Regions from separate parts of the Halomonas sp. LS-001 genome, predicted to be linked through region 4. Evidence: predicted binding sites of a transcription regulator. Region 4 holds the regulator's gene; each other region holds the start of a gene.
What was found. The regulator sigma-54, encoded in region 4, starts transcription at its own class of promoters, with help from an activator protein. The targets are predictions, from matches to a motif close to TGGCACNNNNNTTGCTNT.

Region 1: a site for sigma-54 is predicted at 2,031-2,048, ahead of speB (agmatinase). Genes of this name have one in related genera too.
Region 2: a site for sigma-54 is predicted at 1,887-1,904, ahead of urtA (urea ABC transporter substrate-binding protein). Genes of this name have one in related genera too.
Region 3: a site for sigma-54 is predicted at 1,667-1,684, ahead of ACU6TU_RS15675 (urease accessory protein UreD). Genes of this name have one in related genera too.

What each region holds. Positions count from the first base shown of each region.
Region 1 covers NZ_CM129816.1:229,899-234,127, forward strand. The annotation lists gene ACU6TU_RS01035 (purine-cytosine permease family protein) at 1-1,041, shown strand, start outside; gene ACU6TU_RS01040 (MBL fold metallo-hydrolase) at 1,038-1,772, shown strand; gene speB (agmatinase) at 2,100-3,050, shown strand; gene ACU6TU_RS01050 (YjiH family protein) at 3,185-4,229, shown strand, end outside.
Region 2 covers NZ_CM129816.1:3,540,980-3,545,208, forward strand. The annotation lists gene urtB (urea ABC transporter permease subunit UrtB) at 1-296, opposite strand, end outside; gene urtA (urea ABC transporter substrate-binding protein) at 407-1,708, opposite strand; gene ACU6TU_RS15740 (VWA domain-containing protein) at 2,228-4,229, shown strand, end outside.
Region 3 covers NZ_CM129816.1:3,528,319-3,532,547, forward strand. The annotation lists gene ureC (urease subunit alpha) at 1-26, opposite strand, end outside; gene ACU6TU_RS15665 (urease subunit beta) at 23-343, opposite strand; gene ACU6TU_RS15670 (urease subunit gamma) at 397-699, opposite strand; gene ACU6TU_RS15675 (urease accessory protein UreD) at 743-1,627, opposite strand; gene ACU6TU_RS15680 (metal ABC transporter solute-binding protein, Zn/Mn family) at 2,031-2,999, shown strand; gene ACU6TU_RS15685 (metal ABC transporter ATP-binding protein) at 3,029-3,799, shown strand; gene ACU6TU_RS15690 (iron chelate uptake ABC transporter family permease subunit) at 3,803-4,229, shown strand, end outside.
Region 4 covers NZ_CM129816.1:1,340,514-1,344,742, forward strand. The annotation lists gene rapZ (RNase adapter RapZ) at 1-325, opposite strand, end outside; gene ACU6TU_RS05930 (PTS sugar transporter subunit IIA) at 386-853, opposite strand; gene hpf (ribosome hibernation-promoting factor, HPF/YfiA family) at 858-1,166, opposite strand; gene ACU6TU_RS05940 (RNA polymerase factor sigma-54) at 1,271-2,692, opposite strand; gene lptB (LPS export ABC transporter ATP-binding protein) at 2,815-3,582, opposite strand; gene lptA (lipopolysaccharide transport periplasmic protein LptA) at 3,593-4,102, opposite strand; gene lptC (LPS export ABC transporter periplasmic protein LptC) at 4,114-4,229, opposite strand, start outside.

The sequences.
Region 1 (4,229 bases), 1.1 Mb from region 4:
ACTTTTGGCCGCAAAGGGGCTAATTTTCCTGCTTGGGTTAATTTACTGGCGCTAATTGCATGGAGTTGGATCCAGGCACTATTAGCGGGTATGAGTCTTGATTACGCCGTTGAAAGTCTCACTGGCTATTCCAATGTGGCGCTGTTTACGGTGCTATGCGAAGCGCTGGTAGTACTTATTGCCCTACGTGGCCATTTAGGCATCGAAAAGGTAGAGAAAATAGCAGCGGTACTGATGGTGGGACTGTCGGCTGTGGTGCTATTTGCGCTGAATCGTCATTACGATTTACCGAGCATTACTCAGATGGAACCCGAGGGGGTGCTAGGTGGTGGCGTGGTTTTCGACATTGTTATTGCGACCGCTTTTTCCTGGATTCCGTTAGCGGCTGATTACAATCGTCATTGCCGCTCGCTAAAAGCTGCCGTTGTGGGTACCTGGGGCGGCTACGTCACTGCGACATTGATTGCTATGGGGTTAGGGGCCACGGTGTCAGCGCTCTCGATTACGGTTGGGATGGAGCAAACCTATGACCCTACCGCGCTGCTCAGTAATTTCGGGTTTGGCCTACCTGCCGCTTTGGTTATTTTCTTTTCGGTGCTGACCACTAACGTAATGTGCGTATATAGCGCAACACTTTCGTTTATGAGCGTGCGCCCTAAAGTACCTTTTTGGAAGCCTGCGTTAATCATTGGCATAGTGTCAGTAGTGGGCGCGCTGATCCCCGGTATTCTGGACCAGTTTCAAACCTTTTTGTTGATTATTGGCAGCGTGTTTATCCCGGCTTTTTCTTTGATGATTGTGGATTATTACCTGCTAGGTCGTCAGCGCTATACGTCAGCAGAGCTTATTCAGGCTGAAAATAGTCTTCCAGCTTTCAACTGGCTGGCATTGGGTAGCTATGCGGTAGGTGCGATCTTGGCCTACTACTGGAATTGGGTAGCACCGTTAGACTTTGGCGCTTCACTACCGGTTTTCGTGATTACCGGGGCGCTTTATTTTGTGGTCAGTAAGGCCGCCTTTGCGAAGCGAGTAACCGTATGAGCCTTCAGCGTATTAGCGAACAGCAGTGGTATCGCACCGTCCCCAAGGGGGACGGTATTACCCTGATCGATGAGCCGTGGATCAAGCCGTTTTATCGCTGCAATATCTGGCATGTTAAAGGCAGTAAGCGCGGTATGGTGGTGGACTTTGGCCTGGGTGCCGTGCCACTGCGTCAACACGTAGCGCTGCTTAGTGAGCATCATCTGCTGGCGGTAGCGAGCCACACGCACTTTGATCATATCGGCAGCGCCCACGAATTCGGCTGTTGTTATGTGCATGCCGCAGAGGCAGGTATTCTTTCATCACCTGACAACGCGAGTACCCTGGCAGACCAGTTCCTCAGCGATGATATGTTCGAAGCGCTGCCGCCGACACCATACTCCCATAAACGTTACCGCATTACTGCACCTCAGATGGTATGCCCATTAGAGGATGGTGAGGTGCTGGATTTAGGTAACCGCCAGTGGGAAGTGATTCATACGCCGGGGCATTCCCCCGGGGGTATCGCGTTATGGGAATCGGCAACCCAAACGCTGATTTCAGGTGATTTGATTTACGATGGTCCGTTAATTGAAGACTTATGGCACAGCAATCTCTCCGACTATGCCTCCAGTATGCGAAGGCTGCGTGAGCTGCCCGTTCGCACTGTGCACGGTGGCCATTTCCCCAGCTTTAGCGGCCAGCACCTAAACCAACTGATTGATGGCTGGCTTCGCCAACACGAGCTTTAAAGGAATTGCGGTAGTGTCTATCAGCCTCATTCATGGGTAGAGCACTAAACGTTCAGACAGCAGTTCATCAACAATGGTTTTCATAAAAAATGGTCTTCAGCACGCACTGATCGACCTCGCTCACGGCGGCTGTCCCTTGAATAAAATGTTAATTCATTTTTGCATCAATGATTCATTTTTGACTTAAGCGCATATTTTTTTGAGTCATTTTTGCATTTTTGGTGGCGGAAAACCCTATTACCACGGCGTTCAGGAACTTGGCACGTTCTATGCAATGTATTCAGTATCAGTACGCAATACAGCGTTAACAATTCCAAGGAGAACTGTATGCCTGAACTTAACCAACCGCTCGGCGGAAATAGCATGCCGCGGTTTGGTGGGCCAGCCACCATGATGCGTTTACCTACCCAGGAAAGCGCCGCAGGGTTAGATGCTGCGTTTATCGGTATTCCAATGGATATTGGTACGTCCAACCGTCCTGGTACACGTCTTGGCCCCCGCCAGATCCGTGATGAATCACGCATGCTGCGCCCCTATAACATGGCCACCCGTGCTGCGCCTTTTGACAGCCTGCAAGTCGCGGATATTGGTGATGTGCCGATCAATACGTTTCACCTGCCTAAAAGCGTCGACATCATTACCGCCTTTTATGATGAGGTGCTGGCGCATGACTGTGTGCCATTAACACTGGGTGGAGAGCACACGCTAACGCTTCCTGTCCTGCGTGCTATTGCGAAAAAACATGGTCCCGTTGGCTTGATCCATATTGATGCCCACGCCGATGTAAACGATCACATGTTCGGTGAGCCGATCGCCCATGGCACGCCGTTTCGCCGCGCCCAGGAAGAAGGCCTGTTAGCCCACGGCAAAGTGGTGCAGATTGGCCTGCGTGGCACGGGCTATGCCGCCGAGGATTTTGACTGGTGCCGTGATCAAGGGTTTCGTGTTGTTCCCGCCGAAGAGTGCTGGTATCGCTCGCTTGCTCCCTTGATGGAAGAAGTGCGCGAACAGATGGGTGATACCCCGGTTTATATCAGTTTTGACATTGACGCCTTGGACCCATCGCTCGCCCCCGGTACGGGCACGGTTGAGATGGGTGGGCTGACGTCTCCACAGGCGTTGGAAATTGTTCGTGGTGCGGCAGGGCTAACGATTGTCGGCGGTGATTTGGTAGAAGTATCGCCCCCCTATGACACGAGCGGCAATACGGCGCTGATCGGTGCCACTTTGCTGTACGAAATGTTGTGTGTTTTGCCGGGCGTAAAACGCCGCAGCTAATCAGTGATGACTGAGTCTGTTTTTCAAAGCGCCGACTTAACAAGGCGCAAATTATAAAAAACCAAGGGGAAGCACTGCTTCCTCTCGGACGCCACCAGCCCACCTCTGATAATCTCTTCCAATAGGTGAAAGAAATGTCTTACTCCCAAGTCAAGTTGGATAAAGCCGACCCGTCGGCACCGATCCATCGGCCGCATTTGCTGAAGTTCTTGATTCCCTCAATAATTGGCGTCCTGCTGTTTCTGGTACCTTTTCAGGTAGGTGGGTCGATCAATATCGGTATGGGCCTAATGGCCGACGGGTTGCAGTCGCTGCTAAGCGCGGCGCTACCCGCCATTGCCATGATAGTGCTATGTCTGTCCGTGGTGATAACGCTTTATGTCAAAGTGGCGAAGCCTGGATGGGCGCAAAGTGGCCACTTTCACGATATGTTTGATGTGGGTGCTATCTGGGTAGTCATGCGTCTATTAGGTGGCATTTTTGTCATTATGACGTTTTTCCAGGTCGGCCCGGAATTTGTCACGGCATCGTTTACTGGCGGCGTGATGCTAAATGATCTGGCGCCGGTACTACTGACGTTTTTCTTCTTCGCAGCGATTCTGCTGCCGTTTCTGGTTGAATTCGGCTTTATGGAATTCATCGGCACCATGGTACGTAAGCCGTTTCGGGTGATTTTTAATCTTCCAGGACGCAGCGCTATCGATGCGACGGCGTCCTGGATGGGGTCAGGCACTGTCGGGGTGCTGATCACTTCGCAGCAGTACGAACAGGGGTACTATAACGGCCGCGAAGCGTCTGTTATCGCGACTAACTTTTCAGTCGTCTCCATCGCGTTCAGTCTTTTGGTAACGAACTTCGTTGATATTAATCATCTCTTTGTGCCGTTCTACTTTACGGTCGTGGTGTCTGGGTTGATTGCTGCCATTATTGTGGCGCGAATTCCCCCGCTATCGCTAAAATCTAACGATTACTACGAGCCGGTTGGCTGTCAGTTAAGTGAAGAGCGCACGGAAAATGTCGGGCTGTTGCGTTACAGCTTGCTTCAGGCGACTCGCCGGGCAGCAGATGCGCCAGGGCCGAAAGAGCTGGTTCGTTTAGCACTGCTCAACGTGGTTGATATCTTCCTGACACTGCTGCCTCTGGTGTTCGCCATTGGCACGGTCGCGCTGATTCTAGCGG
Region 2 (4,229 bases), 1.6 Mb from region 4:
ACAGGCCAGTCGCGTCCCTGGTTGTCGAGCACCACCACGAAACGGCCATCATCAGCGCGCTGCAAACGGCCATCCAATAATGACTGCAGCCAATCACGGGCACGCTCGTCATCGCTTTGCAGAATAGCAATGATCGCTTCGCCTTTGGCAGGATAGGAACGCACGTCCAGCGCTTCCAGCAGCTCAAGTGCCGCTGCGTCATCAGCATCGGCACCGGCGCTTGTTTGTGCCTGGGCGTTGACTGTGACGCTTAACAACAGCAGACACAGTAACCCTAAGGAAAGAAAACGCCTCATGGGGTTCTTCCTTTAGTTAACAAAAAAGGGGAGAAGTCGCGTGCTCCTTACCGCGCCGCGCTTGAGTAAAGTGCGCGACGCGGCAAGGAAGTGTCATTCAGAAAGAACGATTACTCGGCGAGGGCCGCTTCGGCTTCTTCTGCTGCGGTGCTACCGCCACACGAGCCGTTCACCACGTTGAAGTTGCCGCACTCCATGGGCTTGCGCCAATCGGCAATCAAGTCACGTGAGCCAGGCAAGTAGTCAGACCATGCATCGCCCGCCACCGTAGAAGGCGTCTGCCAGACGATATCGAACTGGCCGTTGTCCTGAATTTCACCGATCAACACGGGCTTGGTGATGTGGTGGTTCGGCATCATGGCCGCATAACCACCGGTCAGGTTAGGCACGGTGACACCAATGATCGCGTCTTTCACCGTATCCACGTCAGTCGTACCCGCTTTACGCACGGCTTCAGCCCACATATTAAAGCCAATGTAGTGTGCTTCCATGGGGTCGTTGGTGACCGCCATTTCATCGCCGGTGTATTCGATCCAGGCGTCGATGAAATCATAGTTTTCATCAGTATCGACGCTCATGAAGTAGTTCCAGGCGGCCAGGTGGCCGACCAGCGGGCCGGTATCAATACCGGTGAGTTCCTGCTCGCCCACGGAGAAGGCGACAACCGGGATATCAGCAGCGTCAATGCCCTGGTTAGAGAGTTCGGTATAAAACGGCACGTTGGCGTCGCCGTTCACCGTTGAGATCACCGCAGTCGGCTTACCCTCTTCACCAAAGCGGCGTATTTCAGCCACGATGTTCTGCCAATCTGAATGACCAAACGGCGTGTAGTTGATCATGATGTCTTCATCAGCGATGCCATGCTCATCTTTGAGGAAGGCTTCGAGGATGCGGTTGGTAGTGCGCGGATACACATAATCGGTACCCACCAGCGCAAAGCGCTCGATGCCTACCTGATTGATCAAGTACTCAACCGCTGGAATCGCCTGCTGGTTAGGCGCAGCACCGGTATAGAAGACGTTTTCAGAAGACTCTTCACCTTCGTATTGCACCGGGTAGAACAGTAGGCCGTTAAGCTCTTCAACCACCGGCAGGACTGCTTTACGGGAAACGGAGGTCCAGTTACCGAAGATCACGTCGACTTCTTCCTGCGCCAGCAGCTCTCGAGCGCGCTCGGCAAATAGCGGCCAGTTAGAGGCGGGGTCGACAACCACGGCTTCAAGTTGGCGGCCAAGCAAGCCACCCGCGTCGTTCTGCTGCTCAATAAGCATCTCGACGGTGTCTTTAAGAACCGTTTCACTGATCGCCATGGTGCCGGAGAGAGAATGCAGGATACCGACCTTGATGGGATCGTCATCCTGGGCGATAGCCTGGGTGCTGGTCGCGGCAATCGCAGTGGCCAGGAGGGTCATGGACAGTTTGCTATTCAGGTAACGGCCCACCCCAGAAGCCCATTGACGCTGCGGGCGGTTCGTTGCAGAAACGTTCAGTGACGCCAGGATCGATAAAGACATGAAAAGCTCCTTGCCCCTGATTCAGGGCCTTGAAATGATGCATTCAACAAGTGAATGCCGACAAAGTCCCAGAGAATGAGCAAGGAGCGCGCCATAATGGCCAAAAACTCTTAATATTGTTTTAATTCAGAATGTTATAAAACATGGATAGCGCATTCATCGCCCCATTTTCATGTCGATCATTCAAGCACTGCCTTTTCATGGTGCATCGCTCATGGCACAACACTGACAATGCACTAAAAAGGCCCTACAGCGTTTTCTTCCCGTCTCATTAGTCGTAATACGGCCTGGTTTTCACGTTAATATCTATTACGCTTTTATATACCGACTCTTCTTTTACATGCATCTTGATAAAGGGCCATCGCATAGACACGACTGCCTATCAGGCGCGGCCCATGACAAGCGAAGGATGAGGAAATGAAAAAGACGCTCTTGCAAACAATGGCGTTGTCGCTATTGGGCGGCTTGGCCTGCACAGCGCCAGCCTCGGCTGCGACCGATGAAAATGTCATGATCGTGTTCGATGGCTCAAATTCGATGTGGGGCCAGATTAATGGCGTCGCCAAGATTGAGATCGCCCGAGATGTGATGGAGAACCTGTTGGGCGACTGGACCCAGCAGCGGCACGTCGGGCTGATGGCCTACGGCCATCGCCGCCAGGGCGACTGCTCCGACATCGAAACCCTGGTGGCTCCTGGAGCAGAGACACGCGCCCAGATACTTGACCGGATTGGCGGCATCACGCCAACAGGCAAAACCCCGCTGACGGGCGCGATTGAGCAGGCCGCGACGTCGTTGTCCTACACTGACACACCTGCAACCGTCATTCTGATTTCAGATGGCCTGGAAAGCTGCAATCGCGACCCCTGTGCGCTGGCGGAAACGCTTGAGACGCGAGGGGTTGGGTTCACCGCCCACGTTGTCAGTTTTGGCCTTGGTGATACCGATGCCAGCGCCCTCTCCTGCATTGCCGAAAAAACGGGTGGCCAATATCTCTCAGCGGGTAACGCCGATGAACTGGGCGATGCACTGACCGCTGTCGGCTCGGCAGTCGTTGCGCCAGAGCCAGAGCCAGAGCCAGAGCCAGAGCCAGAGCCAGAGCCAGAGCCAGAGCCAGACTATTCAGTCACCCTGACCGCGCCAGACACAACACTCGCTGGCGCCGCCTTTGATATCTCCTGGACAAATGCCGTTTCCGCTGGCGATTACGTCACCATCGTGCCCATGGGGGCCGACGAAGGCAGCCGAGACAACCATATCCGCGTTCGCGATAGAAACGAGGATACTTTGCGCGCCCCTGGCACCGTCGGGCTTTATGAAGTGCGTTATGTGCTCAATGAAGGGGGGCGCACGCTTGCCACGCAGACCATCGAAGTCACCGAACCAGAGGTCACCCTGACCGCGCCGGATACAACACTGGCCGGGGCCGCCTTTGATATCTCCTGGACGAATGCCGTTTCCGCTGGCGATTACGTCACCATCGTGCCAATGGGGGCCGACGAAGGCAGCCGAGACAATCACATTCGCGTTCGCGACAGAAGCGAGGATACCTTGCGCGCCCCTGGCACCACCGGGCTTTACGAAGTGCGTTATGTGCTCAACGAAGGGGGGCGTACGCTTGCCACGCAGACCATCGAAGTCACCGAGCCGGAGGTCACCCTGACCGCGCCCGACACAGCACTGGCCGGCGCCGCCTTTGATATCTCCTGGACGAATGCCGTTTCCGCTGGCGATTACGTCACCATCGTGCCCATGGGGGCCGACGAAGGCAGCCGCGACAACCATATCCGCATTCGCGACAGAAGCGAGGATACCTTGCGCGCCCCTGGCACCACCGGGCTTTACGAAGTGCGTTATGTGCTCAACGAAGGGGGGCGTACGCTTGCCACGCAGACCATCGAAGTCACCGAGCCGGAGGTCACCCTGACCGCGCCAGACATAACACTGGCCGGGGCCGCCTTTGATATCTCCTGGACGAATGCCGTTTCCGCTGGTGACTACGTCACCATCGTGCCAATGGGGGCCGACGAAGGCAGCCGCGACAACCATATTCGCGTTCGCGACAGGAGCGAGGATACTTTGCGCGCCCCTGGCACCATCGGGCTTTACGAAGTGCGTTATGTGCTCAACGAAGGGGGGCGTACACTTGCCACGCAGACCATCGAAGTCACCGAGCCGGAGGTTACTCTGACCGCGCCAGACAACATTCGGGCTGGCGATTCCATCAAAATAAGCTGGACAGGGGCGGTCTCCGCTGGCGACTACGTCACTATCGTGCCCATGGGCTCCGACGAAGGCAGCCGCGACAACCATATCCGCGTTCGTGATAACAGTGAAGACGAGTTGCGCGCGCCGGACGCGTCAGGGATTTACGAAATCCGCTATGTGCTCAACGAAGGGGGGCGCACCTTAGCGCGTC
Region 3 (4,229 bases), 1.7 Mb from region 4:
CGACTGATCTTGTTAACCGGCTTCATTGTTTACCTCCATCGAGCGCGCCCATCACTTCGCCGCGGAAACCGTAAATTTCGCGCTTGCCAACAAACGGAATCAGCGTAACTTCGCGGGTCTGACCAGGCTCAAAGCGAATCGCGGTGCCCGCTGCCACGTCCAGGCGAAAGCCACGGGCTTTGCTGCGATCAAACACCAAGGCAGGGTTGGCTTCCGCAAAGTGGTAGTGGGAGCCGATCTGAATGGGGCGGTCGCCGGTGTTGGCCACTTCGACGCTAATCCGTTCGCGGCCCACGCAAAGCTCAATATCACCGTCTTTTAACTGATACTGTCCTGGAATCATTGGTCCTGAAAACATTGGGCCGGGAATCATGATGATCTCCTGGTTGTTGATAATTAGTTAATGGGGGCGTGAACGGTCACAAGCTTCGTTCCGTCCGGGAACGTGGCCTCTACCTGCACTTCATCCACCATTTCCGATACGCCCTCCATCACGTCATCACGACTGAGGATTTCACGGCCGTAGCTCATTAAATCAGCGACGCTTCTGCCATCCCGGGCACCTTCAATGATTTCAAAGCTGATCAGCGCGACGGCTTCGGGATAGTTGAGTTTCAGGCCGCGTGCTTTGCGGCGTTCAGCAAGCTGGGCGGCAGAAAACAGCAGCAGCTTGTCTTTGTCTCTTGGGGTCAGTTCCATGGGGCATGTCTCCAGCTAAGCATCGAATCAGGTGAACATCGAATCAGGTTAACCATATGCGCGGTGTGTGGGCCTCGCGTTCAATCCAGCGCGGGCGCAGCAGGTGCCAGGCCTGTTCACACAGCGCCCAGGCTTCATTTCGGGAGTTTCCAAGGTAGCGAAGCAGCAGTACGCCGTGGCGAACGGTCACCGCCCAACGTGGGTTGTCTGGCAGCGCCTCGCGTAATTCATCAATCGCCGCACCGGCATCGTCCAGGCCGACCGCCCATAACGTCGCCTGCACCGTGGCGCCACCCTGCCCCCAGCGGCCAATAAAACGCGGGTGAGCAGGGTCCAACGGTTGGCGCTCCAGCCACAGCGGTTTACCGTCCAGCGTCAGGCGAAAATGCTGTTCAATACGGCCTGACACGTAGGGCAGTTCACTGGCCGGGCGACCCAGCGCCATGATTTCCCAGCCCAGGCAGCGGGCGCTGCCATGTAGCGCAATATGGGTGCGTTGGCTGCCTTTGGAGCCATCGAAAGCGATCGTTTCCTGGGGCAGCCATTCAAGGGTGCCGCCATCTTCTACGTTAAGTTCGCTATACTGGTTCCAGGCCACGCCCTGGCTGTCGGCTTTATAAAGCTTGTTGGCCGCAGGCGTGGTGAGCAGTGCATGGGCATCGCGCTCGATGTTGGCGCGTATGGTCAGCGCATCGCCGCTGACTAATCCACCGGGCGGGTGCAGCACGTAAACATGGCAGGCTTCAGTGCTGCCTTCCGGGTAAAACGGACGCTGTACCCGAAGCGGCCCCTGATGGCGTGCCTGCACCAGCCGCGTAGTGCTGTCACGATTAGCGAACCGCAGTGCCAGAGATGCCGCCCAGTGGCGCTCGCCATCAAAACGGTGACCTGAGCCAGCGGCAGGTGTCGCAAGTTCACACAGAATCATGAGCGCATTTACTTCCTATTAATAAGCCTGTCATTTTTAAGTGCAAGGAATGCGCCAGAATGGGGGAGAATGTTGACGGAGCTCATGTGTAAAATAAAAAAAACATCATCACTACACTTTTTTGCACCAAAAAAAGACAGCCCAGAGGCTTAATGCACCAAGATTGCACACATATACATTTCTCCCACTCAGCCAGCTGGCCGGGGCAATCTGGAAGATACGACGGATGGCTTGACATTCCACACAGAACGCCAGAAACTTAGCCAAGGCTATACTTCTTGCCCAATGCAAATAAATTTCATTTCATTATATGGCTCATCATTCATAGGCCAAACGCTCATCGACCCTAAACTCAATTTGACGCAACCTAACGCTTAAGCTGGTATTCCGGCTGGGGGGAATCATGGCAACAAGATACGCAATCGCTCTGGCAAGCCTACTTCCACTAGGCAATTTCGCCTCCGCCGACGAGACACCGCTTAATGTGGTCACAACCATTGGGATGATTGCCGACATTGCCCAGGAGATTGGCGGTGAATGCGTTAACGTTGACGCCTTGATGGGGCCGGGAGTCGACCCGCACCTTTATCAGGCAAGCGCCAGCGATGTGGCGACACTGCGAAATGCCGAGCAGATTTTTTACTCAGGCTATTCGCTGGAAGGCCAGCTAGGTGACGTACTGGCAAGGTTCTCCGAGCGCACACCAACGCTTGCCGTGGCCCCCGCCTCGATTGACCCCGCGTCGCTGATTACCTCGCAGGATGTTTACGGCATTGACCCCCATCTGTGGATGGATGTTTCCTTATGGTCGCAAACACTGCCCACGCTCAACGCAGCATTGAGTGAAGCGCGCCCCGACTGCGCCGCGACGTTTGACGCGAATACCCAGCGCTATCAGGCTCAGTTGCTTGCCCTGCATGAATGGGTCAAAGACAGTATTGCCAGCATTCCCGATGAGCAACGCATTCTGGTCACCGCTCACGATGCCTTTGGCTACTTTGGCCGCGCCTACGATATCGACGTGGAAGGCATACAGGGCATTAGCACGGAAACCGAAACGGGTATTGCTGATATTCGCAACATGACAGATATTGTGGTGGACCGAGCGGTTCCGGCGCTTTTCATCGAGAGCACCATCAACCCGCGCACGGTTCAGGCAGTGATCGATGCCGCTAAACAACGTGGCCAGGATGTTAAAATCGGCGGTGAACTCTACTCCGATGCCATGGGCGACCCGGATACGGTCGATGGCACTTATATGGGCATGATCTACCGCAACACCCAGCATATTGTCGAAGCGCTTGGTGGTACGCTGGCACCGCTTCCCGATGAAATGAACGATTGGGCCAGCGAGTGGAAGCTCACTCACTAAGATAAGGCACCGCAACAATGGCGACACCCATGACGACCGACACGGCGCTCAGTATTCAAAACCTGACCGTCAGCTATCATAACCAGCCCGTCCTCTGGGATATTAATCTGGATATCCCTACTGGCGTGATGGCAGGCATTGTCGGTCCGAATGGGGCGGGTAAGAGTACGCTGATCAAAAGTCTGCTGGGGCTTGTGCCGTCGCTTTCCGGTGAGGTCATGGTGCATGGACGCTCCTACGCCTCGCAGCGTAGGCGCGTTGGCTATGTTCCACAGCGCTCCAGCGTCGACTGGGATTTCCCTACCACCGCGCTGGATGTCGTCACCATGGGCCTCTATGGTCGCCTGGGGTGGTTCCGGCGGCCTGGGCGCAAGGAGCGTCAGGCGTCACTGGAAGCCCTGGAGATGGTGGGAATGAGCGACTACGCTGGCCGCCAGATCAGCCAGCTTTCCGGCGGCCAGCAGCAGCGGGTATTTCTGGCCCGCGCGCTGGTGCAACAGGCCGATGTGTACTTTCTGGACGAGCCCATGGCCGGGGTTGATGCCACCACGGAGCGAGCCATTATCGACATTCTGCGTCGCCTGCGCGATGCGGGGAAAACGCTGATTGTTGTCCATCATGACCTGCAAACCGTACGCAACTACTTCGACTGGCTGCTTCTGCTTAACGTTCGCGTGATTGCCAGCGGCAAGGCCGAAGACGTGTTTAATATCGATCATCTTCGTCAGGCGTACGGTGGCCAGATTGCCCTGTTGAACGATAGCGACTCCCTGATGTTCGCTGCTTCCAAGGTGAAATAACTGATGCAGTGGCTCGACCTTCTGTCTGACTACACTTTTCAAAACGTGGTGATCGGTGCCTCTCTGCTAGGGCTGATCAGCGGTCCACTGGGCTGTTTTGCGGTGTTACGCCGTCAAAGCCTGCTCGGCGACGCCATCTCTCACGCGGCACTGCCCGGCGTGTGTTTAAGTTTCATCATCACCGGCAGCCGCGATATCGGCGGCGTTATCATTGGCTCGCTGGTCACCGGCTCGCTAGCCGCGTTGACGATGCTGTTACTGACCCGTAAAAGCCGCCTGAAAACCGATGCGGCGCTCGGGATCTGCCTAAGCATTTTCTTTGCCATCGGCATCGTACTGCTGACCTATATCCAGGGCACCAACAACGCCTCCCAAGGGGGGCTTGAAGCGTTTCTGTTTGGCCAGGCCGCCGCAACGCTGCGTTCCGATC
Region 4 (4,229 bases):
TCAGCGGGTGCCGGCGGCGTGTCGCTGAATAGCGCTCAAGCAGAATGCGTGCATCGGTGGTCAGGTAGACAATCTGAAAATGAATATCGCGTTGATGAAGTTCTTTCAGCAACCGGGGGAGCTTTTCAAGTGCTCCCGGAAGGTTGCGGGCATCTATGCTGACGGCCAGACGCGACTGTTCCCCTTGATCACGAAGCTCATCGACAAGGGAGCCAAGCAGCATAGCGGGCAGATTATCAATGGCATAATAACCAAGATCTTCAAGCGCTTGCAGAGCAATAGATTTTCCCGAACCCGAGCGGCCGCTGATTATGACCAATTGCATAGCGTCTCTCTTGCGTTGATTCACTCGTAAGAAGTTTCGAGTGTACTGAAAGCGTCAGAATCAGAAGGCGCTATCGCGTATTTTTTCGCTGATCAGTTCCAGCAATTCTCGTTGACTGCCCGCTTTGCGAAGCTGAACCCGAACGCTTACGTCATTCATGATGGTTGCAACCTGTCCAAGCAGTGCCAAGTGCGTATCGTCAGCTTCTTCGGGGACTAAAAGCACAAACACGAGATCAACAGGTTCGCCATCAATCGCATCGAAATCAACGGCTTCAGCCAGTTTCAGAAAACTGCCGATCGGTGTTGAACAGTGAGGGCTGCGAGCATGTGGAATGGCGACGCCATTGCCGATACCCGTGCTACCCAGCCGTTCACGACTGATCAGACGTCCAAAAACTTCTTGGCTGTCCAGGCTGGGCGTGTTCTGAGCAATAAAAGTGCTGAAAAATTCCAGTACGCGTTTTTTGCTACCCCCAGGGACATCATATAGGACGCGCTCTGGGGGCAAGATGGTTTCCAAAGTCATTAGATTACCGGACACCAGCGCCTTGGGCGCGCGCTTGTGCTTTTTCTTTATGTTTTACCAGCTGACGATCAATTTTATCTGCCAACGCATCAATTGCTGCGTACATATCGTTATCAGTGGCTTCGGCATGCAAGTCTGCGCCTGCCGCATGTAGGGTACATGCGGCTTGCTGACGCTCCTTTTCCACTGAAAGGGTAACCTGAACAGTGGTAATGTTGTCGTAGTGGCGCTCGACGCGTTCGAGTTTCTCGTTGACGTAATCGCGCAGGGCATCGGTCAGTTCTACATGGTGTCCAGTGATATTGACTTGCATTGAACGTACTCCTTTCCGTCGACTGTTCTTTGATTGTAACCCTTTTTTTTATTAAGCAAAGCCCTTTAGGTCAGTTTCCACTTATAGAAACGGTTTAAGGCGGTTCAGCTTAAGTGACGACGCTCGCTGGAAGAGGGAATTCCCATGGCTTCTCGATACTTGGCAACGGTACGGCGAGCAACCGTGATGCCATCTTCCTTGAGTAAAGCAACCAGCCGGCTATCGGAAAGCGGCTTGCGAGGCGGCTCTTCCTGAATCAGTTTTTTGATCCGTGCACGAATGGCGGTGCTGGAATGATGATCGCCATCCTGACTGCCGACGTGGCTTGAAAAAAAGTATTTAAGCTCAAACACACCGCGTGGCGTATGAATGAATTTTTGCGTGGTCACCCGGGAAATGGTGGATTCATGCATATCCACCGCATTGGCGATATCTGCAAGAATCAGCGGTTTCATTGCTTCTTCTCCATGTTCGAGAAAACCGATCTGACGAACAATAATTTCCTGGCCGACGCGAAGCAGGGTGTCATTGCGGCTGGATAGGCTTTTTATCAGCCAGCGCGCTTCCTGAAGATGATCCTTGAGGAACTGGTTATCATCACTTTTGTCGGCACGTTTAATTAAGCTGGCGTATTCTGGCTGGATTCGTAGCCTGGGCATTGCCTCAGGATTAAGGGTCAGATGCCAGCCTTGCTTGTCGTGATGTACGACGAGGTCTGGAATGACATAGCCGCTGGCGGTGCTACCAAAGGTGCTTCCAGGGCGTGGGTCAAGGCTACGTATCAGATGAATGACGGCGCCGAGCTGTTCATCATCCAGGTTTAACCGCCGCTTTAATGTGCGACTGTCATCTTTGCCAAGCACTTCCAGAAACTGCCGAACCAGCCGCTTGGCTGGCACAATCAACGGGGTGTCATCCGGTAATGCTGCCAGCTGAAGCATCAGGCATTCACGCAGGTCGCGGGCAAATACGCCAGTGGGTTCAAACTGTTGAAGGCGCAGCAGTACATTTTCGATATCACGTTGATGAATGCCTTCATGGGCGGTGGCCAGAAGGCTTTCGCGAACCTCATTCAATGACAGTGATAAATAACCGTTGCCATCGACAGCATCAATCAGGGTTTCGGCAATGAGCTGCTCACGAGCGGTGAAGTTGGTCATGGCCAGCTGCCATAACAGGTGGCCATGCAGGCTCTGTACCGTGGTGTCACGCTCGAAATCGGCGCCGTCATGGGTGTTGCTGGCGCTACTGGAATGAGCAACATCCTGATAGGTGTCCGACCAGTCACTGTCGACAGAGAGTTCGGTCGGAATATCATCCGACCAGTCGGCTTCCTTTGCCTCCTTGACGGCTTGCTCGCCAAACTCTTCTTCCTGCTCCAGCAGGGGATTGTTATCAAGTGCGTTCTGGATTTCCTGACGTAGATCCAGCGTCGACAGTTGCAGTAGCGCAATCGCCTGTTGCAACTGAGGCGTCATCGTCAGTTGAGTGCCAAGACGCAGTTGAAGGGACGCTTTCATGGCCATTCGTGAACCACCCGTGGCATGTAAAACCTTACCCTAAAAGCAGCCGCTGCCAAGCGCAAGTAGCAATAAGCATGCCATCAATAAAAAAGCTGGCAACAGACAGGGGAGGTGGCCGGATAAAATCAGAGCTTGAAGTCTTCGCCCAGATAAATATCACGGACCTGCTGGTTATCAAGAATCGTATCCGGGGAGCCGCTGGCAATAATGTGGCCATCGCCAACAATGTAAGCCGTATCACAGATATCGAGGGTTTCCCTGACGTTGTGGTCGGTAATCAGTACGCCAATATTGCGTGCTTTGAGAGCACGAATGATGGTCTTGATATCACCCACGGATATCGGATCGACACCTGCAAAAGGCTCATCGAGTAAAATGAAATGCGGATCAGTCGCCAGTGAGCGGGCAATTTCCACCCTGCGTCGCTCCCCACCCGATAAGCTCATGCCAATATTGTCGCGGATGTGTGTGATGTGGAAATCTTCCAGCAACTGCTCCAGAACGCTTTTGCGTTCGGTGCGCGAGAGTCCTTTACGGGTTTCCAGAATGGCCATGATATTGTCGCGAACGCTCAGCTTGCGAAAGATCGAGGCTTCCTGCGGAAGATAGCCAATCCCGGCAATAGCCCGTTCATGCATGGGCGCACGGGTCAGGTCGAGATCATCTATATACACTTTGCCTGCATCGGCTTTTACCAAACCGACAATCATATAAAACGACGTGGTCTTGCCCGCGCCATTAGGCCCGAGAAGGCCAACAATGCTGCCTTGGGCAATGTCCAGATTAATATCCTTGACCACCCGGCGACGTTTGTAGCTTTTGGCTAAGTGCCGTGCTGAGAGTGTTTTACCTTCACGGGCGGGCACTGACGCTGTTACATCATCAAAAGACACCGGCAGGCTCCTATTGCTGTTCAGGTTGAAGTGTCATGCGAATGCGCTGGTTCTCAGCGCCCTCGACATCAGAGCGTGCCTGAACAATGCCACGGTCAATGAAGTATTCCAGTCGGCCACCTGTGAAACGGTCGCCACCCTGACTAAGCTCGGCTTGATTGACCAGCTCTACGCGCCGCTCGGCAACATGGTAGATGATGCGTTGGGCGTGACCTTCGGTAATATCTTCCTGACCCTCAAAGCGGTTGCGGATATAAGCACGATCGCCAAGCGCTACCGCACGGGATAATTCGCCGTTGGCATTGCGCACAATTTCTACCCGAGCGCCGTTAAGGTGGAGGTCTCCCTGGCGAATGCGGACATCTCCACTGTAAACCGCTGTGCCGGCATTCTGGTCAATGTCGAGTTGATCAGCCTCTACTTCAACAGGGTCCCCAGGGGCTGCGTGCAATGTCTGAAAGCTTGCGATGCTAAGCAGCAGACTGAAAAATACACGATACATCAAACCGGTAATATTCATGGTGACTCCTTTTACGGGGCATTCTCGGTAGGGTGGTTGCCGTGTACGCCGCCGCTTAGCTGCAAGAGGTCTTTATTGAGCCATAAGTCCATGCGTTGGGCCTGAACGGATTGCGGTGGTTGTTCGA